One region of the Pseudoalteromonas sp. JC3 genome, then DNA from elsewhere that is predicted to be linked to it. Evidence: predicted binding sites of a transcription regulator. Region 1 holds the regulator's gene; each other region holds the start of a gene.

Region 1 (10,212 bases):
GGGGTTGAGGACAGTGCCTGGTGGGTAGTTTGACTGGGGCGGTCTCCTCCCAAAGAGTAACGGAGGAGCACGAAGGTTTGCTAAGTACGGTCGGACATCGTACGGTTAGTGTAATGGTAGAAGCAAGCTTAACTGCGAGACAGACACGTCGAGCAGGTACGAAAGTAGGTCATAGTGATCCGGTGGTTCTGAATGGAAGGGCCATCGCTCAACGGATAAAAGGTACTCCGGGGATAACAGGCTGATACCGCCCAAGAGTTCATATCGACGGCGGTGTTTGGCACCTCGATGTCGGCTCATCACATCCTGGGGCTGAAGTCGGTCCCAAGGGTATGGCTGTTCGCCATTTAAAGTGGTACGCGAGCTGGGTTTAGAACGTCGTGAGACAGTTCGGTCCCTATCTGCCGTGGGCGTTTGAGAATTGAGAGGGGCTGCTCCTAGTACGAGAGGACCGGAGTGGACGAACCGCTGGTGTTCGGGTTGTGATGCCAATTGCATTGCCCGGTAGCTACGTTCGGAACTGATAACCGCTGAAAGCATCTAAGCGGGAAGCAGGCCTCGAGATGAGTTCTCACTTTGACTTAGAGTCAACTGAAGGGCCGTTGAAGACTACAACGTTGATAGGCGAGATGTGGAAGTGCTGTGAGGCATTAAGCTAACTCGTACTAATTACCCGAGAGGCTTAACCATACAACGCCAAAGTGGTTTACTAGAATTGTTCCAGACAATTCCTAGCATGACCTCCATCCATGGAGGCCTTAGCTAACAGAAGTTAATAGACTAAAGTAGACAAAAGAATTTAATAGCTTTTTCCCAGATTTACATTGATGAAGGAGACTTCATTGATGAACAGAATTTCCTGGTGACTATAGCGTTTTGGACCCACCTGACCCCATGCCGAACTCAGAAGTGAAACAAAACAGCGTCGATGATAGTGTGGATTACCCATGTGAAAGTAGAACATCGCCAGGGCCAAATAAGAGAAACCCGTTGCAGCAATGCGACGGGTTTTTTGCTGTTTGGGGTAAAGTACTTCCATGTAGCATCTCCCCTTCGCGCGTCCTTGCGCTCACTTCCTCGAACTGCGAAGCGGTGCTTCGGTTTCTCGTCACCCAAACTCAGAAGTGAAACAAAACAGCCGAAGGGTCGGCCCCGGTCAATGATAGTGTGGATCACCCATGTGACTCTCTATTTAAAAAATGAGAACATCCTACTTCGTAGCGAGCCAGGGCTAAATAAGAGGTTGATGAAAAGCGTTCATCCATGAACTTCATCGACATTCGAACATCCATGTACATCAAAACTCGTTGCAGCAATGCGACGGGTTTTTTGCTATGTGTGATTTGAAAATTTCGCGAGGTAAACTCGCTCCTACTCCCACTCCCACCACAGTATCAGCACAGTACAACATTGTGGGAGGTGGTTTACCCGCCGAGGGGTTGCAATGAAGTTCTGGAAAAAACCTCGCGAGGTGAACTCGCTCCTACCACAGTATAGGCACAGTGCAACATGGTGGGAGGTGGTTCACCCACCGATGGCTTGCAATGAAGTTCCGGCAAAAAAACCATGCACATAAAAACCCGTTACAGTAATGCGACGGGTTTTTTGCTGTTTGGGGTATAGAGATTTGAGATATAGAAACCCTCACAAGCCAATCAACACATCGCGAGATAAACTCGCTCCCACAACATGAGCCTGCTGCCATAAAGTAAGCCATTCTGGTAGGAGGCGGTTTACCCGCCGATGGCTTGCAATGAAGTTCCAGCAAAAAACCATGTACATCAAAACCCGTTGCAGTAATGCGAAGGGTTTTTTGCTGTTTGGGATATAGAAAACCTCGCGAGATAAACTCACTCTTACCACAGTATCAGCACAGTGCAAAATGGTAGGAGGTGATTTATCAGCCCTAAAACTTAATAATCCTTATTTCGTAGAGTCGTAGGTTATGCTCTGAAGCTTCTTGTTTAATGCTGATCTAATTAATGCTATCAATAAATACACTTAAAATATGGCGAAGAAAGAAACATTTGCGATTTTTTTTGAGCTGTATATACTTACAGTAAATAAACCACTGTATGGAATACCAGTTAATGCGTCCTCTAACAAAACGACAAGAACAAATCTTTGAATTAATAAAAGTATTCATAAAAGATACAGGCATGCCTCCAACTCGTGCTGAAATAGCTGATGCTTTGGGTTTTAAGAGTGCAAATGCAGCGGAAGAGCACCTGAAAGCGCTTGCGAAAAAGGGAGTTATCGAAATGGTCCCAGGCGCAAGCCGAGGGATTCGACTTGTAGAGGATGAATCAGAACAACTTGGTTTGCCTATTATTGGTCGTGTTGCTGCTGGTGAGCCTATTTTGGCAGAGCAACATGTAGAAAGCCACTGTAATGTAGATGCTAGTTTTTTTAAACCTAATGCTGATTACCTTTTGAGAGTTAATGGTATGAGCATGAAGGATATTGGTATTATAGATGGTGACCTATTGGCTGTTCACAGAACTCAAGTGGCAGAAAATGGGCAAGTGATAGTTGCTCGTGTAGAAGAAGATGTGACTGTTAAACGCCTTGAAAAGAAAGGAAAGAAAGTTTTTTTACATGCTGAGAATGAAGAATTTAAAGCGATTGAAGTAGATCTAGAACATCAAAATTTCTCCATTGAAGGGTTAGCTGTCGGTGTTATCCGAAGTGCAGACTGGATGTAGTTTATGAGAGCGAGCGTAGCGTTAAATATAAAGTTGCGCTTGCTTTAACTATATTTTGTTTAGAAAGTAATAATTAACTTTTCTAACTGTGTGAAAGTTAGATAATTATAGTGACTTTAATCATTTAGTAATATTTTTAGTTTTCTGATCTTTATACACTATTTTTCATCATTCTTCGTTTTACTCCCTATAGTCCCCAGTTTTGATTCTAAAGTCGGTCTTCTCGAAAATCTTGCAATTTGTTTGTTTTTTGACTAATTGGTTAATAGTCGTGCAGTAAGTCTATGTACAAATAGACAATATGACAGTCATCCAATAATAACAAGAGACAACCACGAGTTGTCTTGAAGGAGACGTCAAATGAAAATTTGTCGATTAGTTGTAGCATTCATCGCGGTGCTAATCGCCATGCCCTCACTTGCTAACAGCGCTTATAATATGAGGCAAGGTGTTACAGACATTAGTCATCAAGTGTATGAGCTTCACATGACCATATTTCTAATATGTTGTGTCATTGGAGTGATTGTATTTGGGATTATGTTTTGGGCGCTTATAAAACACAGAAAGTCAAAAGGCGTCGTTGCGGCGCAATTTCATGAAAGCACCAAAGTGGAAATACTTTGGACTGCAATTCCCTTCCTGATACTCATTGGTATGGCAATACCAGCCACAAAAACGCTTATTGCTATGGAAGACACGAGTAAAGCTGATCTGACCATTAAGGTCACAGGCTCTCAGTGGAAATGGCACTATGAGTATATGGGGCATGATGTTGAGTTCTATTCTTTGCTCTCTACTTCGAAAGATGAAATTAGTGATCTTAAAGAAAAAAATGAAAATTACCTGCTTGAAGTTGATAAGCATTTAGTTATTCCTACAGATAGGAAAGTCCGCTTTTTGATGACCTCGGATGATGTCATCCATTCTTGGTGGGTGCCTGATTTTGCGGTGAAGAAGGATGCCAATCCGGGATTTATAAATGAGGCATGGGCAAAGGTAAACGATGAGGGAATTTATAGAGGCCAATGTGCTGAATTATGTGGCAAAGATCATGGCTTTATGCCAATCGTCGTCGAGGCCGTAAGTCCTGATAAATTTGATAGTTGGCTTAACGATGCTAAAGCTGAAAAAGCAAAAGCAGAGGCGGAGTCACAGGCAGTTGCGCAACAAACTCTTTCGAAAGAAGAGTTAATGGAGGTTGGGGAACAAACTTACATGGCTTATTGCGCAGCTTGCCATCAACCAACTGGGCTTGGGCTACCAGGAGTCTTCCCTGCAATGAAAGGAAGTAAAGTCGTCACTGGAGATATTAAAGCTCATATAGATATTCTACTTTTAGGCCGCCCAGGAACTGCGATGCAATCTTTCGCAAAGCAATTAACAATTAAGCAGATCGCGGGGGTGATCACCTATAAAAGAAATAGCTGGGGTAATGACACTGGCGATGTTATTCAGCCAAGCCAAATACAGCGTGAGATAGATACACTAGAGGAGGGTAAGTAATGAGTGCCATCGTAGACGAACATTCACACCATACAGCTCCCAAAGGCTTAAAGCGCTGGCTGTTTACCACCAATCATAAAGACATTGGAACACTGTATTTATTGTTCTCACTAACCATGTTTTTAATTGGCGGTGCTATGGCGATGGTGATCCGAGCCGAGCTTTTCCAACCTGGGTTACAGCTTGTAGATCCGCATTTTTTTAATCAAATGACGACAGTGCATGGACTAATAATGGTATTTGGCGCAGTAATGCCCGCATTTACAGGTCTTGCCAACTGGATGATCCCAATGATGATTGGTGCTCCTGATATGGCGTTACCGAGAATGAATAACTGGAGTTTTTGGATACTACCCTTTGCATTTGCAATTTTACTGATGTCATTATTTTTGGAAGGCGGCGGGCCTGCTTTCGGTTGGACTTTTTATGCGCCACTATCTACAACGTACAGCAATGACAATACTGCATTTTTTGTTTTTGCTGTTCATATAATGGGCATTAGCTCTATTATGGGTGCTATCAACGTTATCGTGACCATCGTCAATCTTAGAGCTCCAGGTATGACATGGATGAAGTTGCCTTTATTTGTCTGGACCTGGTTGATAACTGCATTTCTTCTGATAGCTGTTATGCCGGTACTTGCAGGCGCCGTAACTATGGTGCTGACCGACAAGTTCTTTGGAACGAGCTTTTTTGATGCAGCAGGTGGTGGTGATCCTGTTATGTTCCAGCATATATTCTGGTTTTTTGGTCATCCTGAAGTGTACATCATGATATTACCTGCCTTCGGCATAATCTCTACGATAGTACCGACATTTTCAAGAAAGAAACTGTTTGGCTATGCATCAATGGTTTATGCAACCGCTTCAATTGCACTGCTGTCGTTCGTCGTTTGGGCTCATCATATGTTTACAACGGGTATGCCTTTAGCTGGTGAGTTGTTTTTTATGTATGCAACTATGCTCATTTCAGTGCCTACTGGCGTTAAGGTTTTTAATTGGGTAGCTACAATGTGGCGAGGTGCTATTAGTTTTGAGGTGCCGATGCTTTTTGCTATTGCATTCATCGTACTTTTCACAATTGGTGGATTTTCCGGTTTGATGTTAGCGATTACTCCCGCCGATTTCCAATATCACGATACCTACTTCGTTGTCGCGCATTTCCATTACGTGTTAGTTACGGGAGCTGTGTTCTCAATAATGGCCGCCGCATATTATTGGTTACCAAAGTGGACGGGGCACATGTTTGATATCAAATTGGCTAAATTTCACTTTTGGCTCTCCTTGGTTAGTGTGAACGTATTGTTCTTCCCAATGCACTTTGTTGGTCTTGCTGGCATGCCAAGGCGGATCCCTGACTATGCTCTACAGTTCGCTGATTTCAACGCGATCATTAGTATCGGAGGGTTTGCATTCGGTCTTTCTCAACTGTTGTTTGTTGCAGTGGTTTATAAATGTATAAAAGGTGGAGAGCAGGCCTCCGGGAAAGTATGGGATGGGGCAGAGGGATTAGAGTGGCAAGTACCATCTCCGGCTCCTTATCATACCTTTTCAACGCCACCGGAGATTAAGTAATGCAACATGGCCGCCTGCTTAAGAAGCTTATTTTGTTGACGCTAGGTATGTTTGCTTTTGCCTTTGCACTGGTTCCTCTATATGACGTTTTTTGTGATGTCACAGGCCTAAATGGTAAGCCATCCATGGAAATCGCAAAGCAGAGCGAGTCAATTGCACAAAGTCGACAAGTAGATGTGAGCTTCACAACGCATAGTCAAAGCCAGGCGCCATTTAAGGTCGATGCAGTCGAGCATTCGGTTAGTGTTCAACCCGGTAAGCTAACCGATGTCAAATTTATTGCAAAAAACTTGAGTGATAGTGAGCGTGTGTTGCAAGCGATCCCTTCAGTGTCCCCGGGGAAAGCTGCAAAGTATTTACACAAAATGGCCTGCTTTTGTTTTGATCAGCAATCAATGAAAGGCAAAGAAGAAGTTGAGTTTGTCTTGAGGTTTTATGTAGATACGGAGCTACCAAGTGATGTTGAGGAACTCACGCTTTCATATACGTTGTTTGATATTACAGAGCGAGTTAGCAAACAAGACAGTGATGGACTGAATATGCTAGTTGCTCGAGAGGAGTTCAAATATGAACCATGAACAAGAAAAATATTACGTGCCTGAGCAAAGTCCATGGCCAATCGTCGGGGCTTTTGCACTTTTCTTTATCGCTGTTGGCGCTGGCTTAACGATTATTCAACTTAAATCAACCAGTAATAGTGGAGTAATGCTACTGCTCGTGGGTATTGCTGTGCTGATCTATATGATTTTTGGTTGGTTCAGGAATGTGATCCAAGAATCTCAAAATGGGTTATATTCTGCCCAAATGGATCGTTCGTTCAAGCAAGGAATGGGATGGTTTATCTTTTCCGAGGTTATGTTTTTTGCTGCTTTTTTTGGTGCACTTTTCTATGCACGAATGATAGCTGTGCCGTGGTTAGGCGGTGCAAGTAATAATGCCAGTACCAATGAGGTTTTATGGCCTCAATTTGAAGCTGTATGGCCATTGCTCACAACTCCAGATGGAACTGTCACTCAAGCTATGGGTTGGCAGGGACTTCCACTGATCAATACGATTATTCTATTAGCATCATCAGTAACCCTTAGCTTTGCTCATGTAGCTTTAGAAAAAGAGCAACGGGCGAAAGTAAAGGCGTTCTTGGGATTAACAGTACTACTTGGCGTCGCATTCTTAACCTTGCAAGTGGAAGAGTATATTCACGCTTACCAAGATCTGGGGTTAACTCTCCAGTCGGGGGTTTACGGTAATACATTCTTTTTACTGACAGGATTTCATGGCTTTCATGTCACTCTTGGCGCGATTATTCTTTTCGTTATATGGATCAGGGTGTTGAAGGGCCACTTTACCGCTAAGAACCACTTTGCTTTTCAAGCTGGGGCTTGGTATTGGCATTTTGTTGATGTTGTTTGGTTGTGCCTGTTTGTATTTGTTTATGTGTTGTAACAACGGGTGAAGAGTGTAGTTTTATAAAGCCAAATTGAGCAGCAAGACAGATTAGAAGTACTACAGCTATTGATGCATAAACTCTTTGTTGCAATAGCCTCGCCATCGACTCTTGTTGCTCTGACTTGAGCATGACTAGCATAGCTCTAAATAGATTTAGAAAAACGAGTAGTAGCAGTACAACAATAATAATTTTAATCATAAGGGGTGTCCGATGGATTTAGGTGCACTTTTTAAAGGTAGATCAAAACCCCCCATATTGGCAGCATTAATAGTTGTTCTTTTATGTGGCTCGCTCTCTTATTGGCAGTGGCAAAGAGCACAGCAAAAACATGTGTTGCAGCATAAAGTTGAGATTGAAAAATCGCTAGGCGTAGCTAATGAGCAGCAAGTAACATCCCAGCAGCTAACGCAATATGTTAATGCTGAAGTGTCGATTACAGGGAATTTTGTAGGCGATGCGGTTTGGTATTTAGATAATCAAGTCGTGAAAGGCCGAGTCGGTTTTGATGTAATTGGCATTATTAAAATTTCCGAAACTGATGAGTATCTAGCTGTGAATTTGGGTTTTGTGCCACAGCAAGCTAGTCGCGTGCCTACCGTTTTCTCTCTTCCAAGTGGTACCGTTTCTCTACCTGTCTATATCAAATCTAGTGCTAGTAAGCGGTTCACCTTAGCTAAGTCTGCGGCAGAGGAGGCAACAAAACAATCTGTGATCCAATATATTGATGTTGATTACTTATCTGCGGAGTCAGGTAAACCTCTTTTACCTCTAATTGCCTACATGACTAAAAACAGATTTGCCGGGACTGAGCCCCATTATCAACCGGTAGTAATGTCACCGCAAAAACATGAAGCTTATGCTTTACAGTGGTTGCTTATTGCCTTGGCTGCGGTAGTAATTGGCTGGAAACTTTCAAAAAAGGAGAATAAAAATGTCTAAAAGTGCGGCATGGTTTATAGGGCTGTTCGTATTCCCCTTACTGTTGGCATTTGTTGCCCTGAAGGTCGGCTGGATACCACATAGCACGACTAATCACGGTGAATTTTTAAGCCAGGAGGTTCGCCAATCAGAGCTGGTTTTAGATACTGAGTGGAGTATCGTTTACCAGCGACCAAAACAGTGTAATAAGCAATGTTCTTTACTACTAGATAGCTTACCTAATTTGTATTTAGCGCTGGGGAAAAACCAACAGAAAGTATCGCTTGTGGTATTACAAGAGCGAAATGAAAAAGGTATTGAGTACGCTACTTCTTTGCCGATATACCTCAACCAGTTAGACGAAAATTATCTCTATTTGGTTGATAAAACAGGGTTATTTGTACTCAAGTATGCACCAGTAGCAAGCTTAGAAGAAATGCGAAATGTGCAAAAAGGGCTACTGAGTGATTTGAAGAAATTATTGAATTACTCTCGTTCAAGTTAGGAGGTAAATATGTCCAAGGTAAAAATAAAAATCGCAATATTTGCCTGTTTCGTCGCAATAACTGTAGTGACACTTGGCGCCTTCACACGTTTAAGTGATGCGGGACTTGGGTGTCCAGATTGGCCTGGGTGTTACGGCTTTTTAACAGTACCAAATGAGACTCATGAACTATCTGCGGCTAAAGACAATTTTCCACATTTAGAAGTGGAAGCAGAAAAAGCTTGGATTGAAATGATCCATCGCTATTTTGCCAGCTTCCTCGGGTTACTTATTTTGGCACTTGCATGCATAAGGCTGTTCAAAAAGCAAAATACAGAAAGCCCTAACCGTCACTACTATCTACTGCTATTGCTTGTGTTATTTCAAGGGGCACTCGGGATGTGGACCGTGACGATGAATTTACAGCCAGTCATTGTGATGGGTCATTTACTAGGTGGGTTTTGTATTCTTGCATTGCTGGTGTTACTGGTTCTAAGGCTGAAATACACCACTATTACTGCTAGTGTAACTAAGCCTACCTATCGCTTATGTTATGTGGCTCTTGGTGTGTTGATTATACAAATTGCGCTTGGTGGGTGGCTTGCCGCCAATTATGCTGCTCCACATTGTACAGGGTTGCCGCTATGTGACAATCTTCAGCTTTTCTCTTGGCAGAGCTTATTTACGCTTCCTGAAGCTTCAGCGACTTATGAGTTTGGTGTTTTACCATTCGAATCTAGAGTATCTATTCACTTTATCCATCGGATATGGGCAGTTATTACCGTTTTAACGCTACTTGCTGCATGTTGGCCACTCCTTAGAGCTGGTCAAAACCACTTACTCCGACATTCAGCGCTTGTCGTTTTAGCTTTAGTTTCTATACAAGTTTTGGTGGGGGGGGCAATCGTACACTTCCAATTTCCTCTGTTGTTGACCTTATTCCATAACTTCATGGCAGCAATGGTGTTATTAGCAATGGTGAAATTGTGTTTCTTTATCAGCTTGGCGCAAAAAGTAGGAGTAAAACATGCTTCAATTAACTAGTTTTTCAGAGCTTCAAAAAGCAACTACTTTATTCAAAGCCTACTTTGGCATGTGTAAGTTCAAAGTAGTATGTATGTTGGTTATTACCGCTTGGGTCGGGATGATGTTAGCACCACAAAGTGATAAAACATTATTGGCACAATTAATGAGTTTGTTTGGCATTGGTTTGCTTTCGAGTAGTGCTGCAGCTGTAAATCATATCGTGGATAGAGAAATAGATAAAAAGATGGCGCGAACACGAAACCGACCGTTAGCGACAGACTCTGTTTCTGTATCATCAGCTTTAATCTTTGCGATAGGCCTCGCAATTTCTGGGTATGCTCTATTAACTATTTTCGCCAATCAGTTATGTGCGCTACTTACCTTAGCCGCGCTATTCGGTTATGCCGTGATTTATACGTTATTGTTAAAACGCGCAACACCTCAAAACATAGTAATTGGGGGGTTAGCAGGAGCGATGCCACCCCTGTTAGGTTGGGTCAGTGAGACTGGTCAGCTTGGTGCAGAGCCTTGGTTGTTAGTAATGATCATTTTTGC
Region 2 (10,212 bases), 1.1 Mb from region 1:
TCAATGCGCTTGTTAAAGCAGTGAAGGGATTTGGCCGAGGGCAGTGGGATACGCCAACCTTACCCCATACCGATGACGAAATAGGTCAATTGAACGCCTCATTTAATGACATGAGTGTTGAGATAAAACAGCTTGTAAATGGCCTAAATCAACGTATTACAGAAAAGGAAATCGCAGAAAAGGCGGCAAACCGTTTGTCAAAAGCTGTGGCTTTTTCTGGTACTGGCGTTGTATTGACCAATGAGCATTTTCAAATTGAGTACGTCAATCCAAAAATGCAGGAAATGACGGGCTATGATGAACAGCATTTTATTGGCTCTCCGCTTTTGAGTATTATTTCAAAAGACATGGCAATTCTCATTGATGATATCGATATTGACTTACGCAGTCGCAATCATTGGCGCGGGGATACCATGTTGGCGGGTAACAGAGAGGCGCCTATTTGGGTCAGTTTGAGCGTGTCGCCGATCCGTGAAGAAGGCGGCGCAATTTCAAGTTATGTCGCCTCAGCCCAAGATATTTCGTTTGTAAAAGAAAGCCAGCGTAAAATGGAAGAATTGGCTTACTTTGATACCTTAACTGGCCTTGCCAACCGAACGTTTTTCAGGATGCAGTTACGTAAATCCATGGCGCTTGCCGAACGTGGCCATTACGCCTTTGCTCTATTTTACTTTGACTTAGATGAGTTTAAACGCATCAATGATACCTTGGGACATGACGCGGGTGACCGCTTATTGCTTGAAGTCGCGACGAGATTGAAAAAGCGGCTCCGTGCAGAAGATACCATTGCCAGATTGGGTGGGGATGAGTTTGCGGTGTTACTGAGTGGCATCAATGAGCGAGAAAATGCCATGGAAGTTGCCAATATCATTCAAAAGACACTGGCAGAACCAATAAAACTGGGGAATAACGAAGTGATCGTCAGTGCAAGTATTGGTATAACCATGGCTCCGTTTGACAGTAAAGAAGAGGAGCAGCTGCTTAAACATGCAGATTTGGCAATGTATCAGGCCAAAGCAAAAGGGCGGAACACTTACCATTTCTATAGCCAAGATTTAGACGAAGCTGCTAACGAGCGCCTATATATAGAAAACGAGCTGCGTATAGCAATTAAAGCGCAACAATTTACCTTGCATTATCAGCCACAAGTGAACAGTGAAAGTAGAGAGGTTGTAGGCTATGAAGCGCTTATTCGCTGGTTCCACCCGAGCGAGGGAACTATTCCGCCAAGTAAGTTTATTCCAATTGCTGAAGCGACAGGCCTAATCGTAGAGCTTGGTGCATGGGTGTTAGAAGAAGCGTGCCATTTTTCTCGTCGTTTAAAAGCCGCGGGGAAGATTGCCAACATATCCATCAACCTTTCTGCGAGGCAGTTTAAAGATGCACAATTGATCAGCACGCTGTCAGATATTATAGACAGAACTGAGATGGAGCCGACTCTACTGCACCTTGAGCTTACCGAGAGTATGCTGATGGGAGACGTGGAAGCGGCAATCATACAACTTAAAGATATCAAAGCGCTTGGTGTTTCACTGTCTATTGACGACTTTGGTACAGGCTATTCGTCTTTGAGTTACATTAAGCGTTTCCCAGTTGATATACTCAAAATAGACCGCTCCTTTGTAAAGGATATCCCTGAAGATCCGAACGATATGGAAATCACTGCAGCTATCATTGCGATGGCGCAAAAATTAAATTTGCAGGTTATTGCTGAAGGGGTGGAGACTGAGGCTCAGATGACGTTCTTGGCGAAAAATAACTGCTATATTGTACAAGGTTATTACTACAGCCCGCCGTTAAGTGAAGCCGAGATTTTGCGGTTTGCCCCAGCGGTATAGCGACTCAGCCCCAAAGCTTGGGGCTGAAAATAATAAGCGCTTAACCACCAGCGATTTTCACTTTGAAGCCTTGGCCTTCTAATAATTGCTTAAGCTTTTCTCTGTCATCGCCTTGAATTTCAATAACGCCTTCTTTAACTGCACCACCTTGACCCATTTTAGATTTAAGCGTTTTTGCCAATTTCTTGAGATCGTGCTGTTCACTATCGATGCCAACAACAAGCATAACACCTTTACCTTTGCGCCCTTTAGTTTGTCTTTCAATACGAACGGCGCCGTCCTTAAAAACTTTCCCTTGAACTTCTTGCTTTGGCTCTTTGGTGTCAATACGGCCTACATCTGTGGAGTACACAAGTCTTGATTCTGACATTGATTCTGGTCCTCTTACGGGTTCTTTGCAGAGATCATAGCAAAAAGCAGATTAGATGTTTTTTATTTTTTGCTAAATGATTTTTAAGCGTTATATTTAAATTGGTGAGGGGAAACAAATCAAAATAATTTAGGAGCTTAATGATGAGCTTGAGTAAAAACGCTTCTGCTGACGGTAAGACACTAACCATTCAAATTAGAGGCAAGTTCGACTTTAATTTGGTGCAATCGTTTCGTCAGGCGTATGCGGAGGTGAATGATCAAACCGAAAAGGTTGTTGTTGACCTGCGTGAAACCGACTATATGGATAGCTCCGCTTTGGGTATGCTGTTAAATATGAAAAAAACACTAGGAAGCTCAGTTTCTAGCATTCAAATTAGTAATTGTCGTCCACAACTTAAGAAAATCCTCCAGATCTCTCGTTTTGATAAGAAGTTTGATATTGACTGAACGCCGATAGATTAGCCCCTCATGAATATCTTGGTAGTCGACGATCAGGTATTAAACTGTAAGCTGCTCAAGGCGATGCTTGAGCAACAATTTTATACCGTTTTTTGTGCGCACAATGGTCGTGATGCATTAAAAATTCTCGAAAGTCAGGACATCGACATCGTGCTGCTAGACGTTGTCATGCCCGTAATGGATGGCTTTGAGACTGCCCCCAAAATAAAGCAATATGCGGGCGACGTATACCTCCCCATCATCTTTATCACTGCACTTGAAGATCAAAGCAGCTTTGAAAAGTGTCTCGCTGTAGGAGGCGATGACTTTATTCATAAGCCGTTTGATAAAGTCATTTTATCAGCCAAAATCAAAGCGCATGCGAGGACCCGTAGGCTCAGCCAACAAAGCAACGAACAACGCCGACAACTAGAATATCACTATAACCAAATAGAGCGAGAGCACGAGATTGTTGAGCACATCTTTAGTAATGCGCTTGCACAACAATCTGAATATCCTGAGATTTGTGAATATCACTTGTCACCCGCGTCAATGTTTAATGGCGATATGTTTTTAATGGCCAAGAGCCCGATGGGTGGCTTTTATTGTTTACTTGGTGATTTTACTGGCCATGGTTTAGCAGCTGCGGTCGGCGCGCTTCCTGCGTCGCGCATTTTCTATACTATGGTGCAAAAGGGGATGGCGGTGAGTGATATAGCCGTTGAGCTCAATACCGCCCTTAATGAGTTATTACCCGGTCATATGTTTTGTGCAGCAGCAATCATTGAATTGAGCAGCTCAGGGAAAAGTGTTTCTGCTTGGCTTGGTGGTTTGCCAGATTTATATCTGATTGACCAAAATGGTAGCCTTATTAAAACCATTGAGAGCCAACATATGGCACTCGGCATTTTAGAAGTCGATGAGTTTGAACGTAATCTGCTGCATTTTGAAGTTAGCCCCGACCAACGCCTCGTAATGGCGACAGACGGTATCATCGAGTCTGAGTCTGAGCGGGGGGAAATGTATGGCGAACGACGGTTAAAGCGCTTGCTGGCGAGTCGGCAGCATATTTCCACGGATCAAATTATCTCTGAAGTTCGCGAGTTTTCTGGCAATACAGAGCAACAAGATGACTTAAGTATCGCGATTGTTAATTGCGTTGCTAGCGATTCAATTGTTTCTGTGCCTAACCATTATTCAAGTTTGCCGTTTAATATTTCGTTATCTTTAGATGCCAAGCAGATGAAAACGACAGATCCGGTACTTGAGCTGGTGGATTTGCTTAGTGAGGTTGACGGTATTTCGGCGCATCGCTCTAACATCTTCTTATTACTCTCAGAGGCCTACAATAATTCTTTAGATCACGGTGTGCTGGGGTTAGATTCTGAGATTAAAAACAAAGAAGATGGGTTTTTTGAGTTCTATAGTCTGCGAGAGAGTGTTTTGAAGGAGCTAAAAGAAGCGCTAATTATTATTTCTGTGCGCTATAGCCCTGAAGAGCTAAAGCTATACTTCAACATTTGTGATTCAGGTAATGGTTTTGAATCAAGCGAGCGCAATAAAGCGCAGCAAGAGCATAGCCACGGTCGAGGTGTTAGCTTACTTAACGAGATTGCCCAAAGCGTTAGCTACAACAGTGCTGGAAATGAAGTAGAAATGATTTATTCACTCACCTCCAAATCGGTCTAACTTCCACTCAAGCGCATTTCACCTCTGCTTTAGTTTAATATCTATTCCTATTACTCTATGTACCTGTTTTTTAGTGTTGGCAAGGTATAAAGAGCGTGGTAAAGTTGCATTAACTTTAGATGTTTAGATGGCTAAAATGTCAGATTATATTTCATTGAGTGGATTATCTATCTCCCGCGAATTGCTTTTGCTGCAATTAGAAAAACTAGATGCTTATATTGAGCAAAACTCAAGCCTTGCTGTGTGGTCATATCAGATCCCTGAGCTTGGGGAAGGAGGCGCTTGTAGCTTGTTTGGGCACCTTCAGGAAGCGCCTTTTTTGTTGAGTGACTACGTTGAAAAGAACACGGTGAATGAGCAATCGCTTGCTAAGCTACAAACGATAGTGTCAGCGGTAGTTGAATTTACAGCTGTTGATTGGTTTGGCATATACCAAGCAAGAGCGACAAATGAAGGGAAACAACTTCTCAAATTAGCGTACTCTGGCGCGCCGAGTAGACCGCTATTCCCAATAACGGAGGCTTTTGCCGCTACGTCAAATAATATTCAAACGGTATTAAGTGCTAAAGCTCGAGTGATTAATGACATCCCTCAATATGTCGCCAGTGGTGGAGAGTACTACACTTGCGATCCAAAGGTGAAAGCAGAAACCTGTATGCCATTATTCGATGATGCTCAAAATTGTATTGGAATTCTTGATGCAGAAGCGTTTTCTGAGTCATTTTTCAACGAAGAAATTTTAGCATTGCTTGCAGCAGCATGTACGAGAATCCCTGAATATTTACCCAAATAATTATCGGAATGTCCGGCTGTAAACTTGACGCCTTTGTGGTGCTGCCAAGTTTACAAAAATGAATAAAATTCTAGATAAATATGGTAACTGAGATGCAAGTCTCTATGTTACCATCAAGTCTACTGGAATCGGGCGTCAGCCGCTCGAGTTTGCATTAATTAAAATAAAAGAGATAAGCCATGTTCTCAGAGCTAAAACCACTTCCAACAGATCCTATTTTAGGCCTGATGGCCGCTTATAAACAGGACACTAACCCAAACAAAATTGACCTTGGTGTAGGTGTTTATAAGGACGAGCAGGGAAACACGCCGGTACTTAAAGCGGTTAAAAAAGCGGAAGCGTTTCGTTTAGAAAACGAAACGACAAAATCTTATATTGGTTTGGCTGGTAATTTAGACTTCTGTCAAAAGATGGAAACACTGTTACTTGGAGAGCATAGTACATTATTGGCAAATCGCGTACGTACGGCGCAAGCACCTGGTGGTACTGGCGCATTACGTGTTGCTGCCGAATTTATTAAACGTTGCAACACCAATGCAACTGTTTGGGTTACGACTCCAACTTGGGCAAACCACATCAGCCTATTTGAAGCAGCTGGTCTAACAGTTAAAGAGTATCCTTACTACGACTACGAAAACAAAGGGTTGTTGTTTGATGAGATGATCAATGCGCTGAAGCAAGTACCTAAAGGTGATGTAGTACTACTTCATGCATGTTGTCATAACCCAAGTGGTATGGACTTAAATCAAGCGCAATGGAAAGTGGTTGCTGAACTTGCAAAAGAGCAAGGCTTTACGCCATTAATTGATATTGCATACCAAGGCTTTGGTACTAGCCTTGAAGAAGATGCACAAGGCCTTAGAACGGTTGCGGATACAGTTGATGAAATGATCATCTGTTCATCTTGCTCTAAAAACTTTGGTTTATACCGCGAGCGTATCGGTGCGTGTTCAATCATTGCAAAAGACAGTGCAACTGCTGATGTTTCAAACTCAGTATTACTTAGTGTGGTTCGTAGTATCTATTCAATGCCGCCAGCACACGGTGCTGATATTGTAAATACCATTCTAAGCAGTACTGAACTTACGCAAATGTGGTACGACGAACTTGACGAAATGCGCGGTCGTATCAATGGTCTACGTACGTTGATCAAAGAAAGCCTAGCTGCAAAAGGTGTTGAGCAAGACTTCTCGTTCATTGACCGTCAGCACGGTATGTTCTCTTTCTTGGGTATTAATAAAGAGCAAATTGACAGACTACGCACTGAATATGCTATCTATATGGTAGGCTCTAGCCGCGTTAACGTAGCTGGCGTAAGCAAAGACAATATTGACTACTTTGCTGACGCAGTGGCAAGCGTGATTAAATAATACCACGCTACACAGCACAAAATAAAAAACCGCAGAACATGCGGTTTTTTATTTTCAGCCTAAACCACCCACTGAAGTAAGTGGTTATTATCATTTAGGCTTGCTTAATTTTGGTCACTTTATCTGGATCTGACGCTTTTTCGTTTTCAGATTTGTTTTTGGTATTGGCCTTTGGTGCTACTTTGCCACCTTTTAACACAGACACAAAGTCATCTTTTTGTTTTGCAATTTCAAGCGCTAGGGATTCAACTTGTTGTTCACTTAGCGGCACGTCAACTTTCGTTAGCATGTCTTCCAATGCTTCAGCTACATCTAGCATCTTATCATAAGCATCAGCTTCTTTTTTAGACGTGAAAGTCATACGCTCGACTCCATTTCTTTCAACAACATATTTGATGATAACGGCCATGGTTATTCCCCTAGTCACTGTTTTTTTATACAGTAAATCGAATCGAGTGATTAAGCAAGTTATTTTGAAAATTTTTCAAGTGCTGTTGAGTGAAGTAGAATTAATTAAATTCATTAAAAACAAAAGCTTAATGTTTATTTTGATTTTTGAAAGAATGAATGTTTTTTGACAAAGTCAATATTCCAATCTTTATTTAAAAAGCTTGCTGCAATCATCCATTGAGAGGAATGCAAAAAGCTTTGGATACTTTTTACGCACAAGGAGTGTATATATGTTCAATAAACCCACCATACTTTCTATTTTATTGGCGTTAGGTTTAAGCTGTTCAAGCGTGCTCGCAAAACCTGCGGAGCAAGCAAAGTCAGTCTTTCAAACACAGCAGCAAAGTGCTGTACTCGATATTAATTCTGCTGACGCTTCGGCGCTTTCAAGTTTACCAGGGATTGGTATTCGTAAAGCTGAAGCCATCGTAGAGTACCGCAAGAAAATGGGGCGCTTTAAAACAACAACGGAGTTGCTGGAAGTAAAAGGAATTGGGAAAGGAATATTGGCAAAACTGGAGGGGAAAATTAGAGTCTAGTCGTAGTTATTGTGTGCGAGCTTAGCTGCTCGCACACAGGTAAATTAAAGATTAGGGCTTATTCGAGGCGTTAAACTCAGCGATTGCCTGAGCTAACTTGGGTTTGCCAAACTGTATTTCCAGTGGTGTGGTCAGTAGCGGATAAATTAGTCCTGCTACCAATAAGACAGGTAATAACAGCCAGCCTTCAAATACGACCAATGAGGCAAAAAATGGTGTGAGCAGTAGCAACTTGGCTATTCTTAACACGACCTTTGTTTTTGCATCAAGGTGGCTAAGTGCAAGACGTAAGATCATCTGCTTGTCACGTAATTTAAACGCTCTCAGTTGCTCAATTTGGCTTAACCTAAAATGCATGAATGTGATATCTCAACTTCTTTTGGTAACGTGGAAAAATAAGAAAAGAATAAATGCAACACTATAAAATGCAAAGATAATTTCCATCCATCCAGGCATAGATAATCCTGCAAAAGACCAATCTATGTTGCCGCAGTCACCTGTTGCAGCAAAAAAGCTTGGTAGCCATTCATGCAGCGGCATAAACGCAGGAAAGTTTGGTACAAAGTCACAGGTAAAAGCAAATGGATCCGTTGTGGTTTGCATACTGATATGTTCACGGGCGATAAAATAACCCCAAATACTGCCTACACCCCACGAAACAAATGCCAGACTACGCAGCGCGAATGAGCGAGGAGAAGTCATACCGATTAAACCAGCTGCTAATAACCCCAACATAGCAAAACGCTGATAGATGCACATAATACAGGGCTCTAAACCCATACCGTATTGGAAATACAGTGCAGCGGCTTCAAAAATAGCAGCGGATAGTGCTAGCAATCCCCAAGATTGCCTAGAGAGATGAAAAGATGAAATCTTCATTATAGAGAAACCCTTTTTGTTTTATTATGCTTTATCTGGCCGCGTTAGAGCAACCTTACTTCGCAGTGTGCGCTATCTTTGCAACGATTTTTCGACTCTTGTTACCTGCAGAAGTTCGAAAATATCAAAACAGACCACTTGATTAAGTCAATTGAAGTGAGACCGACATTATCAGCATTTCTATTCTAACGTATTTACTCATTCACTTTTCTCGAGGGCATCGATATGAAAAGTCGCACGCTCAAAGGCGGAGCCATGTAAGATAACATATTCAATATCGTTATAAGCCGCGACTGACTGCAAAGGGTTACTATTTAAAAGTAATAGATTTGCCACTTTTCCAGCTGCGATACTGCCGTACTGGTTGTCTATTGCAAATGCTTTCGCATTATTAATGGTAGCAGCAGATAGCAAGCTAACGAGGCCTACTCCGGCTTGATCCATCATCGTTAATTCTTGATAAGTCGATAAGCCAGGTTGCGAGACATAAGTTGGTGCGGGTGGCGTATCTGAGCCAAGCAGCAAGGTTGCGCCATTTTTATATAGATAATTTAGTGCTCGTTGCCCTTGTGAGAAAACTTGCTCAAGTTTAGCGACCTTTTGTTGATTACTTATTTCACCCCAGCCTTGACCCATTTCTCGAGAAAACCAGCGACCAGGTTCACTTTGATACCAAGCAATTTGAAACGGAGGTAATACGGTACGATATTCAGAGGAGAAGGTAAAAGTGTTGTCAGTCACTTTCGCCAGAGCATTCATCACATTTAATGTGGCTTGATATGCGATGCCTTTTTCGATGATGGTATCCAGCACAGCTTTTACATTGGTTGGCAGTTCGCTTTCGCTAGGGGCTGTATTTGGCGATAACCAGTTCCAAAGTCCATGCGCCATAACGTTGATATTGGCATCTACAGCAAGTTGTTGCATATCAACGGCATTCGCATGTGCCATTACGGGTAACTTCAATGAGTTTGCGGACTCGACTAATTGTTTAGCAGTTTCTTGGTTAATAAGCGGTATAGCACTGTTTTCTCCAAAGCCATCTTCAAAGTACAGTTTGGCACAAGTTGCACCGTCAGATTTCATTCGCGTCAAGGGCTGAGCTCCTTGGTGAGCGTGTGCTTGAGATGGCGTCAGCTCATAAGCAGGATCGCCGTGTTGTGCAGCAAAGTAGGGTTTATGTTGATGTAGCTTTGAGTAACTAAGGCCTTCAGCATTATACCCTTGGTAAACCGGCATCGCGCCACAAAAGTAGGCGTCGGGTGCGGGGCCATTTGCTGTAAATTCGGTCATGCCGGTTGCAGTGTTTGACGGGTCAATAACTTGCGTGACGCCATAGTAAAGATAATTAGCGCCTTGCCGTTGTAAAAATGCTGCCTGCATTTGGCGAGCTTTAGGGGAAGTGTTAAGCAATCCCGGCATTGTTTTTAGGTGGACATGGCTATCGGTTAACCCTGGTATGAGGTATTGACCATGAGCATCAATGACCTGTGCTGCATCCGGTTTTTGACTTGAGTCAGAGACTTGTATAATTTTGCCATCTTGGATGGCGAGCCAATGATTGGAAATGATATTGACTTGGTGCTTATCAATAGGATTTAAAATGGTAGCATTGTCGATACGAAGGTCCACTGCTGCAAATAATGCATGAGAAGACAGGGCGCAACAGGCCGCAAATATTAATGTTTGTTTTTTCATAATGAAAACCAGTTAGTGTCGTATTAGATGCCTTCGAGCATAACTGGCGAGGTACTTTGTGTTTTAATTTTCATATAAATTAACTCTGAAATTTTTCTTAATTTAATTAAAACTATAACAATCAATAATGTAAGGTGTTCGTGGGT
Region 3 (10,212 bases), 1.0 Mb from region 1:
TGGTGGACAAAATTAAGTCGGATGATTGCCATCTTGCAGGCTGCCGTAAGGTGTTGATTGAGCAAAAAGGCCAAACCCTATGGAGTAGCATCCGAAATTCACATAATAAGGTTAATAAATATCCGCAAGCATATTTAGCGTTTAAATTAGATAAAATTGATCACCAATTCGATTCTGGGGTTATTAGTGATGATACCTATCTTACATTCGCTAATATTTTTATTGATGCCGAACCTATGAATAAAATTGCTATTGTTGAGCAGGCTGTGGGGGAGTTTCAATCGGGGGCGACACCTTTGTCTAATCTAAAACGCTTGCGTCGTTTGGTTCTGAGCAATTTTATTGTGTTATCTAGAGTGGATGAAAGCTCTGCAAAATACGCATTTAATCAGATTATTTTTAAAGAATTGATGGATAAATCCCATCATAGCACTGCTAAAACTCGTTTGATAAAACGTTGCTTATATGGTTTATATGGGCTGTTTCTAGCCGAGATCACTGTAAGATATTGGTTGAAAAAACCAATTCGGCAAGTTGGGTGGTATGGTCATTCTGGTAAAAGGCGGCCCACTTAAGTTTTATTTGCTATGGATATTATTGTAATGAACGAGAGTCAATCCATTGTGTTATTGGTTATTGTGCTGGTATCGCTATTTATTTTTAGCTGGTGGTATAGGCTGCGAGGCCCTGTTGTCCAAGTCAAACAGAGTCGATTACTTAAACAGCTTACACAGCGTTTAGGTACTCAATTGAATTGGTCGCGACTTGAGTTGCATTTAATTGAGCAGGCTCATCCGCAATTGACAGAACAAATTGGTAATATTAATAAGACTGATTTTGAGCTGTTTTTCCGTCGTACATTCGGCTCTGGCTATTTGTATGAGTTCCATTCAATAGAGCCTGATCGCAATGCAGTGACCGTTACCAGTCGTTATAGCCCTGAACAATTGCAGAAGATGAAACTCTACGCTGAACAAACGGGCAGAGCTAAGACTGAATGGGAGTTTGTTCGAACGTTACTGGATTTGATTAAGTTTCATTTTGGTCGGCCTTATTTGCTAAAACCTAATGACAAAATAAAAGCGTATGGTGTAGAAGTTTTTAGGCCTAATCATCCATTAGATCACGGTATTCGCCAAGGTCGTTTGTCTGGAGATATTATTCGCTTGGTGGGTAAGTACCCTGATGAGTTCCGACAAGATATTGTTCAATTGGTTGCGGCTCAAACAGACCTGTGTAAGTTTATCCGCCAAATGCAATTTACGGGGGCATTTCAGCGCTCGGGACGCGAAAGTGAGGGGAATGTTGCTGAAAACTATCAAGCTTATGCCCGTGCTGATGTTGGCTTTTTTCGTCAGGCTGCACGATATTCAAGTTTATTTGATGATCAACTACAAATAGATGATTTTGCCAACGCTTTGACTGCTGCTTGTGATTATCTTGCTGAGCCTCATGTGATGGGTGATATAATGGCAGCGGCCCATATGTTGGATTTACAAAGAATTGGTTTGTATGGTGAAAAAGATAGCATTATTGCTGCTCAATTACTTAATGCTAATACACAATTAATGCATAATAGTGAGAATAAGGGAGGTACTGGTGGCTCACAAGTAATCAGGGAACTTAGACAGTTAACTGACTGCTACTTGGTTAATAATGGTATTTTGGGTTTTTATCGTTTTGAGAAGAAATGGTATATGCAAAACAATGATTTAGATTTAATGGCGCAAGCTGTGGTATTGGACTATTCAAAACCGTTGCCAGTATATTCACCGAGAACGAAAAAAGTTGGAAAATTGGTAAAAGCTAGTCGTAAAATATTTAAAAGATTGAAAAAATATTAGTCAAAAAACTTACCAAATATTATAAGTGAAAATTTAATTTCGCAGTAAGTATACCCGAATTCAGATAATAATTGATAACTGTAATATTATGCCTTCCAAACTCTGATAAATAAAACTTTACAAAACTCGTGGTCAAATAAAAGTTTTTATTCGGTGTTACGAATTAAATTAAATAAAACCAATGAGTTATGGGTTGTACCTATTAAGCCCGATTAACAATATGAAGTGGGCATGGCCTGTCACGCCGGGGTTGCGGCGGTTCGACGCTTCGATTCGAATCCCGACCACTGGGCTTGCTTGCATTTTCTCTTCTAAGCGAGCTTCCTTTACAAAAATCCAAAAAGCTCATTTACTTTAGCCCTTCCTTTGTCATCGCAATCAAACAGCTCACTTTTCAACATAAGCTTATAATAATGTCGACATAACTTTGCCTGTTGTGGCAAAGTGGCAGGCTCAGTTGGTTAGCTCTTGTCTTAGATAACTAGGCCTAAGACGATTATCTACGCGCCGTACTCATTGCAACTCTCATATCCTCTAAGCAAAACACGATTAACTTAAAGCGTAAACCATGGTTACTTTTTAACTCGTCTCTTTTCTAGCGATCTACTTGCGATCTGTCTTTATTTAAATATACTGTATGTATAAACAGTGTTTGGTGATGTATGGCGAATTATATAGATCTTCTTGAGCGTAAAAACTTGCTTTGGCGTGGGCGTGGAAAGGCCGTGCAGCATGATGTCGTCAGTACTCGCTTTGCTGCACTTGATGATGTGCTGTGTGGTGGTTGGCCGCAACAAGGTGTGATTGGTGTAAAAACTGCAATGGGAATAGGGGAGTTAAGGTTGATATTGCCCCACTTTGCGGATGATAACCGTTTGAAGGTATTAATTAATCCACCAGGACAAATACATGCCGCGGCATTGCATTATTTATCGTTAGACCTGAGTGAATTTATGATATTGCAGCCACCAAGTGAAAAAGAAGCACTGTGGGCTGCGGAGCAGTGTGTAAAAAGTGGTGCGTGTAGTGCGCTTGTACTTTGGCACGAAGCGCTTTCTATTGCCGCTGTAAAGCGTTTGCAGCTAGGTGCACAGACGGGAGGTTGTAGGTTATTTGTTTTACATCAAGCACAGTACGCTCAAACTCTACCATTTACGCTTTCAGTGGCTTTACAAGCACAGCACAGCGGCTTGGATGTGATAGTGAAGAAGCACAAGGGGCACTTGGCACATCGTAGTCTTAAACTAGAAAACCCCCACTATTGGCCAGAGCTTGAAAAGCCAAATCTACCTCATGTTAGCGATAATATAGTTGCATTTACAGGCTATGAGCGGCGTTTAACGAGCTAGTTATGTGGTTATATCTCTATTTTCCTATGCTGCAACTAGAGGGAATGACAAAGCGAACGGTTTCTGGTGATTTTGTTACACCCGTTGTTATTATTGATGGCCGCAAAAACCAGATAGTGCAGCTCAATGATGCAGCGCAGCAGCGAGGTATAAAAATAGGAATGGGCCTTGGGACTGCTTGTGCATTGTGTACACAGCTTCATGTTTTGCCCTACGACGACCTTCTAGAAAGACAGCAGCTATTAGAAATTGCCAATACGCTTTATCAAGTAAGTGCAGATATTGTAATCGATGAACCTAATGGCCTTGTGCTTAAAGTCGATTCTATGCTGTCGCTCTATCATGATTTGCCAAGTTACTGGCAAGTAATATCTGGACAATTAGCGCAACTTGGCAAGAGTTATTATTACGGCATGGGTGAGTCCACAATAATGGCTAAGCTCTTAGCGCGAGAGCATTGCAATGCGCTTATGTTAACGCAGTGCCAAAAGCGTCATTACTTGGGGAAGATAGGATTAACACGTACAAGTCTAGGCAGTCAAGTGATTGAGTTGCTTGCTCGCACCGGAGTTAAAAACGTGGCGCAGTTAGAGCTGTTTTCACTCAGTGAACTGGCCAAACGTTTTGATACTGAACTCGTACATTATGTAGGCTGCTTGTTTGGAAAACTAAAGGAAACCCTTAACTATTACCAACCTGCGGAAACCTTTGAGCTTACTGCACCTTTACTTTACGAAGTCGAAGTAATGGCTTGGTTAGAAAAGCCAATCGAGCATTTGCTATCGCGTTTAGCGTTATTCCTACAGCAACGTAACTTAGTAACTCGAACGCTTTATTTTACCTTAGCACTTCGAGATAAAGAGGCTTTAGAGATCACATTAAACAGCGCGGAGCCTGAATATAAGGCGGCAAATTGGCAGCGCTTGTTAAACCTCAAGCTAGAATCCATAACCTTAGATGCACCCGTACAAAGTGTTTCACTCAAAGCTGATGCACTAGAAGCGCAGCATGCCACAATAAAAGATCTCTTCTCAACGCAGCAAAGTGCGATGTCTGCGCAAGGACTGCGGGCTATTCTATGTGCTAAGCTCGGTGAGCAGGCAGTGCAAGGTTTACAACTTACAGGCGATCCTCGTCCTGAAAAGGCCAGCACTTATAGCCACGAGCCACATTTCACGACACTCAAGAGTAAATTAAGACCTACTATCCTATTTTCGAAGCCACAGCTGTTATGTGAAAGAGTCAATATTATTTCTGGTCCAGAGCGTATCGCTTCGGGGTGGTGGGACGGTGAGCCGGTCCAGCGAGATTATTTTATTGTACAAAATGAACAAGCGCAGCGGTTATGGGTATTTCGAGAGCAAAATAATCATTGGTATATTCATGGAGTATTTAGCTAATGTCTTATGCCGAGCTTTTTTGCCAGAGCAACTTTTCATTTTTGACTGGCGCATCGCGACCAGAAGAGTTGGTCAAACAAGCAGATTTTTTAGGTTATAGCGCAATAGGCATTACTGACGAATGCTCTTTGGCTGGTATTGTCCGTGCTCATGCTTATATTCGAGATCATAAACTCAAGATAAAACTGATAGTTGGGAGTTTACTGAAGTACAACAATATTGAGTTGGTTGCTCTTTGTCCTTGCCAGCTCGCTTATACAGAGTTATGTCGAGTGATCAGTAATGCTCGCCAGCGAATGGAGAAGGGACAATATCAGCTTAGTGAGTGGGATATTATGTCGCTTAAGCATGTCTTATTGTTATGGTTGCCAAAGGGAAACAGTCAAGATGTTCAATCATTGCAATGGCTGTGTAAATATCACCATAATAGAATATGGATTGGCTACCGACGTAACTTGAGTGCAAAAGATGTACATTATTTTACCCATTGTGTAAAACTGTCAAAAGCTTACCAAATACCTATTTGCGCTGTTGGTGGGGTGCTTATGCACTGCTCGTCTAGACTTGCGCTACAGCATACACTGACAGCCATTCGACAGAATCGTGTGATAAGCGAGATCCCTGAGAAAATGATTAGCAATAGCGAGTCGGCACTTAGATCTATCACTAAGCTTAATAAGTTGTTTTCACCTACCTTTCTTGAAGAAAGTGCCAATATCGCGAAGCGATGTGTATTTAATTTAGACTCATTGCATTATCAATATCCTCAGGAGTTAGTGCCTAAAGGTTTTACTCCAATGACTTATTTACGCGCGTTGGTCGAAAAGGGTAAACAAGTTCGCTTTCCTGATGGCGTGCCGCCAGATATAGAAGCCATTATTGATAAAGAGCTAGCGCTTATCGAAGCGCTTGATTATCCGTTTTTCTTTATCACTATTCATGACATTGTGATGTATGCCAAACAGCATCAAATCTTATACCAAGGGCGAGGCTCAGCCGCTAACTCTGTGGTCTGTTATTGCTTAGAGATAACCGCGGTTGACCCTCGGCAAGTGGGTGTATTGTTCGAGCGTTTTATTAGTAAAGAGCGTAATGAGCCACCCGATATAGATGTGGATTTTGAACACCAACGTCGTGAAGAGGTGATCCAATATATCTACAAAAAATATGGTCGTAAACGCGCAGCATTAGCAGCAACGGTGATCACGTATCGTTTAAAAAGTGCCATGCGTGATGTTGGCAAAGCCTTGGGCATTGAAATGGCGCAAATAGAGTACTTTATTAAGCATCTCAACCGCCGTGATAAAGGACTTAACTGGCAGGCCCAATTAGTGGAGTTAGGGTTAGAGCCAAACTCATTAAAAGGTCAGCACTTTATTCAGTTGGTTAATGACATTATGGGGTTTCCAAGGCATTTATCGCAGCATGTTGGTGGTTTTGTTATCTCAGAAAGCCCATTACATGAATTAGTGCCCGTAGAAAATGCAGCTATGCCAGAGCGCACCATTATTCAATGGGATAAAGATGACCTTGAAACCCTTAAGTTACTCAAAGTCGATATCTTGGCCTTGGGTATGCTAAGCGCTATCCGTAAGTGTTTTGGCTATATTGCAGCGCATACGAAGCGAAATCTGGATCTTGCCCAATTGACTCGTATGCAAGACGACCCTTTGGTCTATAAGATGTTGCAAAAAGGGGATAGTGTTGGCGTGTTTCAAGTAGAGTCTCGTGCACAAATGAGTATGTTGCCAAGGCTGAAACCCGCGAATTACTACGACTTAGTGATCCAAATAGCGATTGTACGTCCCGGCCCTATTCAAGGGGATATGGTGCATCCATTTTTAAAGCGACGGGATGGTGAAGAGCAAGTGACTTATCCATCCGAAGCGGTTAAATCGGTATTAGAGAGGACAATGGGGGTTCCTATTTTCCAAGAACAAGTGATAAAACTGGCTATGGTTGCTGCTGGGTTCACTGGAGGAGAAGCGGATAGCCTACGCCGAGCCATGGCGTCATGGAAAAAAACCGGGGAGCTAATGCAGTTTAGAGAAAAGCTTATTCGAGGCATGCTGGATCGGGGCTATGAAGCACAATTTGCTGAGCGGATTTTTGAGCAGATCTGCGGCTTTGGTGAATATGGTTTTCCTGAAAGTCACTCAGCTTCTTTTGCAGTGCTGGCTTATGCCTCTGCGTGGTTGAAATACTACTACCCCGCAATGTTTTATACCGCTCTACTCAATAGCTTTCCAATGGGGTTTTATTCGGCTTCACAGCTGTTGCAAGATGCATCAAGGCATGAGGTTAGCATTTTACCTATCTGTGTTAACCAGTCCGATTACGAACATCAAGTCGTACAAGAGCCAAGACAAGCAACGTTTGCGATCCGCTTAGGACTTCGGCTTATAAAAGGGTTAAGTGAAGAAGAAGCACTGCAATTATTACAATGCAGACCTCAAGAGGGGTTTGGGAATATCGTGCAGTTACAGCAAGCTGGTATTACTAACAGCACTATTGAAAAGCTGATTTCCGCGGATGCTTTACATCACTTTGTAGATAGCCGTTATGCGGCTAGGTGGTCACTTGCAGATCAAAGTAAAACCTTGCCACTATTCAGCGATATTGAAGAGAAAGAGTCGCAATATAGTCACTTTAGCGCCACAGAGTTTGAAAACTTACAGGAAGATTACAATAGCACTAAGGTTTCTTTACGCACTCACCCAATCAAGCAACTTGAGCAAAAAAAGCTTATACACCGAACGGTTAAGGCCAATGAACTGCTTTATCGACCGCATAAATCGTTAGTAACAGTGATAGGGCTGGTGACAGGAAAGCAAGCCCCGGGTACCGCAAAAGGCGTGACCTTTTTTACTTTAGAAGATGAAACAGGCAACATCAATGTAATTGTGTGGTCTGGTACTGCTCGAGCACAAAAGCAAGCCTATATGGGCGCACAGCTATTAGAAATAAAGGGTATAGTAGAGAAAGAGGGTGAAGTGGTACATGTTATTGCTGGTAGGTTAATCGATAGAAGTGAATTACTAGCAGCGATGACAATTAAGGCTCGCGCTTTTCATTAATTGCTTGTGAGGTGCTCGGCCTTTCGTAAATGCGTTTCACATATGCGTATAAGGTTTAAATGCCCCAATAGAGAGGCATTTTCGTTGCTTTTTCGCTTTAGCCTTGGAGCAGCTTCATCATGGCTGCAATAAACCCTTCTTGCTTAACGATTTGGTACTTCTGACAGGAGTCAGGGTTTTTCAAATCGTGGCATAAATATAGTGTATTGCGCTCAAGCGCAGGCTTTGGATGTAAGTTTGAATCAAATAGCACAGGATCTATACCAGGAAGACCAGACCAATATACACTACTAGCCACAAGGCCTAATTTTTCATAAGTAATCAGTTGTGGTTTTGGCAGGATAATAAATAAAACACCAATCACAGCAAACACTATCCACTTACCTTTACCCTTGGGTTTATCGTTATCTGTAGCGGCTTGTGTTTGAGGTGTATTTGTTTGCCGCGCTTGCGCGGTCTGTTGAGCCTTTATCGCTGCAATTTGTTGTGGCGATGGTCGACGGTTTTTTGTTGTACTAGTGCGTTTCTTTTGATTGGACTGTACTTGACCTAAAAGCGATTGTTTTTTTGATGGTTTTGCCATGCTTTAAGTAGCCTTTTAGTTGCAGGTCTCTATAATGCTTCTATGCTAAGTATAATAGCTTATTTTTACACTACAGCCTACGGGAAAGGACTATGGATCAAAACATCTCTATTTTAATCGTCGATGATGTAGGGACAGTTCGCAGCTTTTTACATCAAACCTTAATGCACTTAGGCATTGATCATGTAAGAGAAGCCTCCACTGCAACGCAATGCGTAAAGTCATGTGAAGAGCAACATTTTGATATTGTCTTTTTAGATATTGAGCTGCCCGATGGTGATGGTAAAGAGTTAATTGCAACCCTAAATGAAATAAACCCGAATATTAATGTCGTTATGGTGTCGGCACACTCAACGGTAGACAATGTTAAAGATGCGATTGAGCGCGGTGCTAAAGGTTTTGTTGTTAAGCCATTTTCGCCAAAGAAAATCGCGGCTATGCTGAAGAAGTTTTACCCAGATTTAGAATTGGTTTAAAACGGCACTGATTTTATCTTTTGATACCAAAGTATATAAATTACAGACATAAAAAAACCGACATAATGTCGGTTTTTTCAATCCAGCAACAAATTAAAGTGCTTTGATCTTAGCAACTAAACGGCTCTTATGACGAGCAGCTTTGTTTTTGTGGATTAGACCTTTAGTTGCGTAACGGTCTAGGATAGGTGCAGCAACAGCGAATGCTTGAGTTGCAGCTTCTTTATCACCAGCTTCAATTGCAGCGATTACTTTTTTGAAGTATGTACGCATCATTGAACGACGGCTTGCGTTGTGCTTACGACGCTTTTCGCTAGTGATAGCGCGTTTTTTTGCAGACTTGATGTTAGCCAAGGTTTGCTCCTAACAATCTTAAAATAAGCTTAATTTAAAGGCCGAGGAATATGCCTGTTTTAATCGCAAAAGTCAATATAAATTAACAAGCGCGGCCTAATGTTCAACACCCAAGACTCGACTTGGGCTATTCTCAATTCTTAACCTGTACAAATCAAAACGTTGCTATGCGACATTTTTACTTCTATAGCAGGCAAGTAAACCCGTAATATCCCAAGTTGCACTAATAATTTGCAAAGCGTAGCTTCACAAAGTGCCTTGAAAATCTCAGGTCTGAACCAAAGTAAACAGTCAAATTTCACAAGGTGAAACAGGCCTACCAAGGTTAATGGCGCGTATTGTATCAAAGCTGACAGGGCACGCCTAGTGCTAAATGCACAACGACTGTGGCATAATCTGCCGCGATTCACTGAATTTAGGAGTTAAGGTGGCAAAAGGGTTATTTAAATCGGGTATGATTGTCAGTGCCATGACTATGATTTCGCGGGTTCTGGGCCTCGTTCGAGATGCCGTCGTGGCAAACTTATTAGGCGCTGGATTGGCCGCAGATGTCTTTTTATTCGCCAACCGGATCCCTAATTTTTTACGTAGACTATTCGCTGAAGGCGCGTTTGCTCAGGCATTTGTACCTGTGCTTTCTGAAATTAGAGAAAAGCATGGCGATGATAAAGTGAGGTTATTTGTTGCACAAGCCGCAGGTACACTTGGCACGGTGCTACTTATTGTCACTATTTTGGGCGTAGTTGGTTCGCCTGTCATTGCGGCATTATTCGGTACGAGTTGGTTCATAGATTGGTGGCAAGGTGGTGCAGATGGTGAAAAGTTTGTGCTTGCAAGTGCACTATTAAAACTGACCTTTCCTTATTTGTTCTTTGTTTCTCTCGTGGCTCTGAGTGGCGCGGTACTGAATGTTTATAATCGTTTTGCCGCAGCTGCTTTTACCCCTGTATTATTGAACGTTGCGATTATTATTTGCGCTATTTTCCTTCATGATAAATTTGAGCAGGGTGCATATGCATTGGCACTAGGGGTATTTATTGGGGGAATGGTTCAACTGCTATTCCAAATACCGTTTTTACTGCGTTTAAACGTGCTAAGTCGCCCCCGCTTTGCTTGGCGAAGCCCCGAG

What was found. The regulator LexA, encoded in region 1, represses DNA repair genes until DNA is damaged. The targets are predictions, from matches to a motif close to TACTGTATNNNNATACAGTA.
Region 2: a site for LexA is predicted at 6,925-6,944, ahead of QSH61_RS12350 (YebG family protein). Genes of this name have one in related genera too.
Region 3: a site for LexA is predicted at 2,476-2,495, ahead of imuA (translesion DNA synthesis-associated protein ImuA). Genes of this name have one in related genera too.

What each region holds. Positions count from the first base shown of each region.
Region 1 is NZ_CP127855.1:3,990,750-4,000,961, reverse strand. Features, by position in the region: rRNA gene QSH61_RS17465 (23S ribosomal RNA) at 1-690, shown strand, start outside; rRNA gene rrf (5S ribosomal RNA) at 859-972, shown strand; gene lexA (transcriptional repressor LexA) at 2,091-2,705, shown strand; gene coxB (cytochrome c oxidase subunit II) at 3,066-4,208, shown strand; gene ctaD (cytochrome c oxidase subunit I) at 4,208-5,782, shown strand; gene QSH61_RS17440 (cytochrome c oxidase assembly protein) at 5,782-6,360, shown strand; gene QSH61_RS17435 (cytochrome c oxidase subunit 3) at 6,350-7,225, shown strand; gene QSH61_RS24350 (DUF2909 family protein) at 7,131-7,427, opposite strand; gene QSH61_RS17430 (SURF1 family protein) at 7,440-8,168, shown strand; gene QSH61_RS17425 (redox-active disulfide-containing membrane protein) at 8,161-8,652, shown strand; gene QSH61_RS17420 (COX15/CtaA family protein) at 8,662-9,675, shown strand; gene cyoE (heme o synthase) at 9,659-10,212, shown strand, end outside.
Region 2 is NZ_CP127855.1:2,894,157-2,904,368, reverse strand. Features, by position in the region: gene QSH61_RS12380 (bifunctional diguanylate cyclase/phosphodiesterase) at 1-1,838, shown strand, start outside; gene QSH61_RS12375 (SUI1 family translation initiation factor) at 1,879-2,208, opposite strand; gene QSH61_RS12370 (STAS domain-containing protein) at 2,352-2,657, shown strand; gene QSH61_RS12365 (fused response regulator/phosphatase) at 2,679-4,337, shown strand; gene QSH61_RS12360 (GAF domain-containing protein) at 4,465-5,130, shown strand; gene QSH61_RS12355 (amino acid aminotransferase) at 5,310-6,500, shown strand; gene QSH61_RS12350 (YebG family protein) at 6,595-6,909, opposite strand; gene QSH61_RS12345 (ComEA family DNA-binding protein) at 7,181-7,489, shown strand; gene QSH61_RS12340 (DUF6170 family protein) at 7,541-7,846, opposite strand; gene dsbB (disulfide bond formation protein DsbB) at 7,859-8,368, opposite strand; gene QSH61_RS12330 (amidohydrolase family protein) at 8,567-10,066, opposite strand; gene QSH61_RS12325 (winged helix-turn-helix domain-containing protein) at 10,212-10,212, shown strand, end outside.
Region 3 is NZ_CP127855.1:2,974,139-2,984,350, reverse strand. Features, by position in the region: gene QSH61_RS12755 (hypothetical protein) at 1-575, shown strand, start outside; gene QSH61_RS12750 (SidE phosphodiesterase domain-containing protein) at 750-1,844, shown strand; gene imuA (translesion DNA synthesis-associated protein ImuA) at 2,507-3,193, shown strand; gene QSH61_RS12740 (Y-family DNA polymerase) at 3,196-4,593, shown strand; gene QSH61_RS12735 (error-prone DNA polymerase) at 4,593-7,670, shown strand; gene QSH61_RS12730 (hypothetical protein) at 7,768-8,253, opposite strand; gene QSH61_RS12725 (response regulator) at 8,346-8,729, shown strand; gene rpsT (30S ribosomal protein S20) at 8,823-9,083, opposite strand; gene murJ (murein biosynthesis integral membrane protein MurJ) at 9,511-10,212, shown strand, end outside.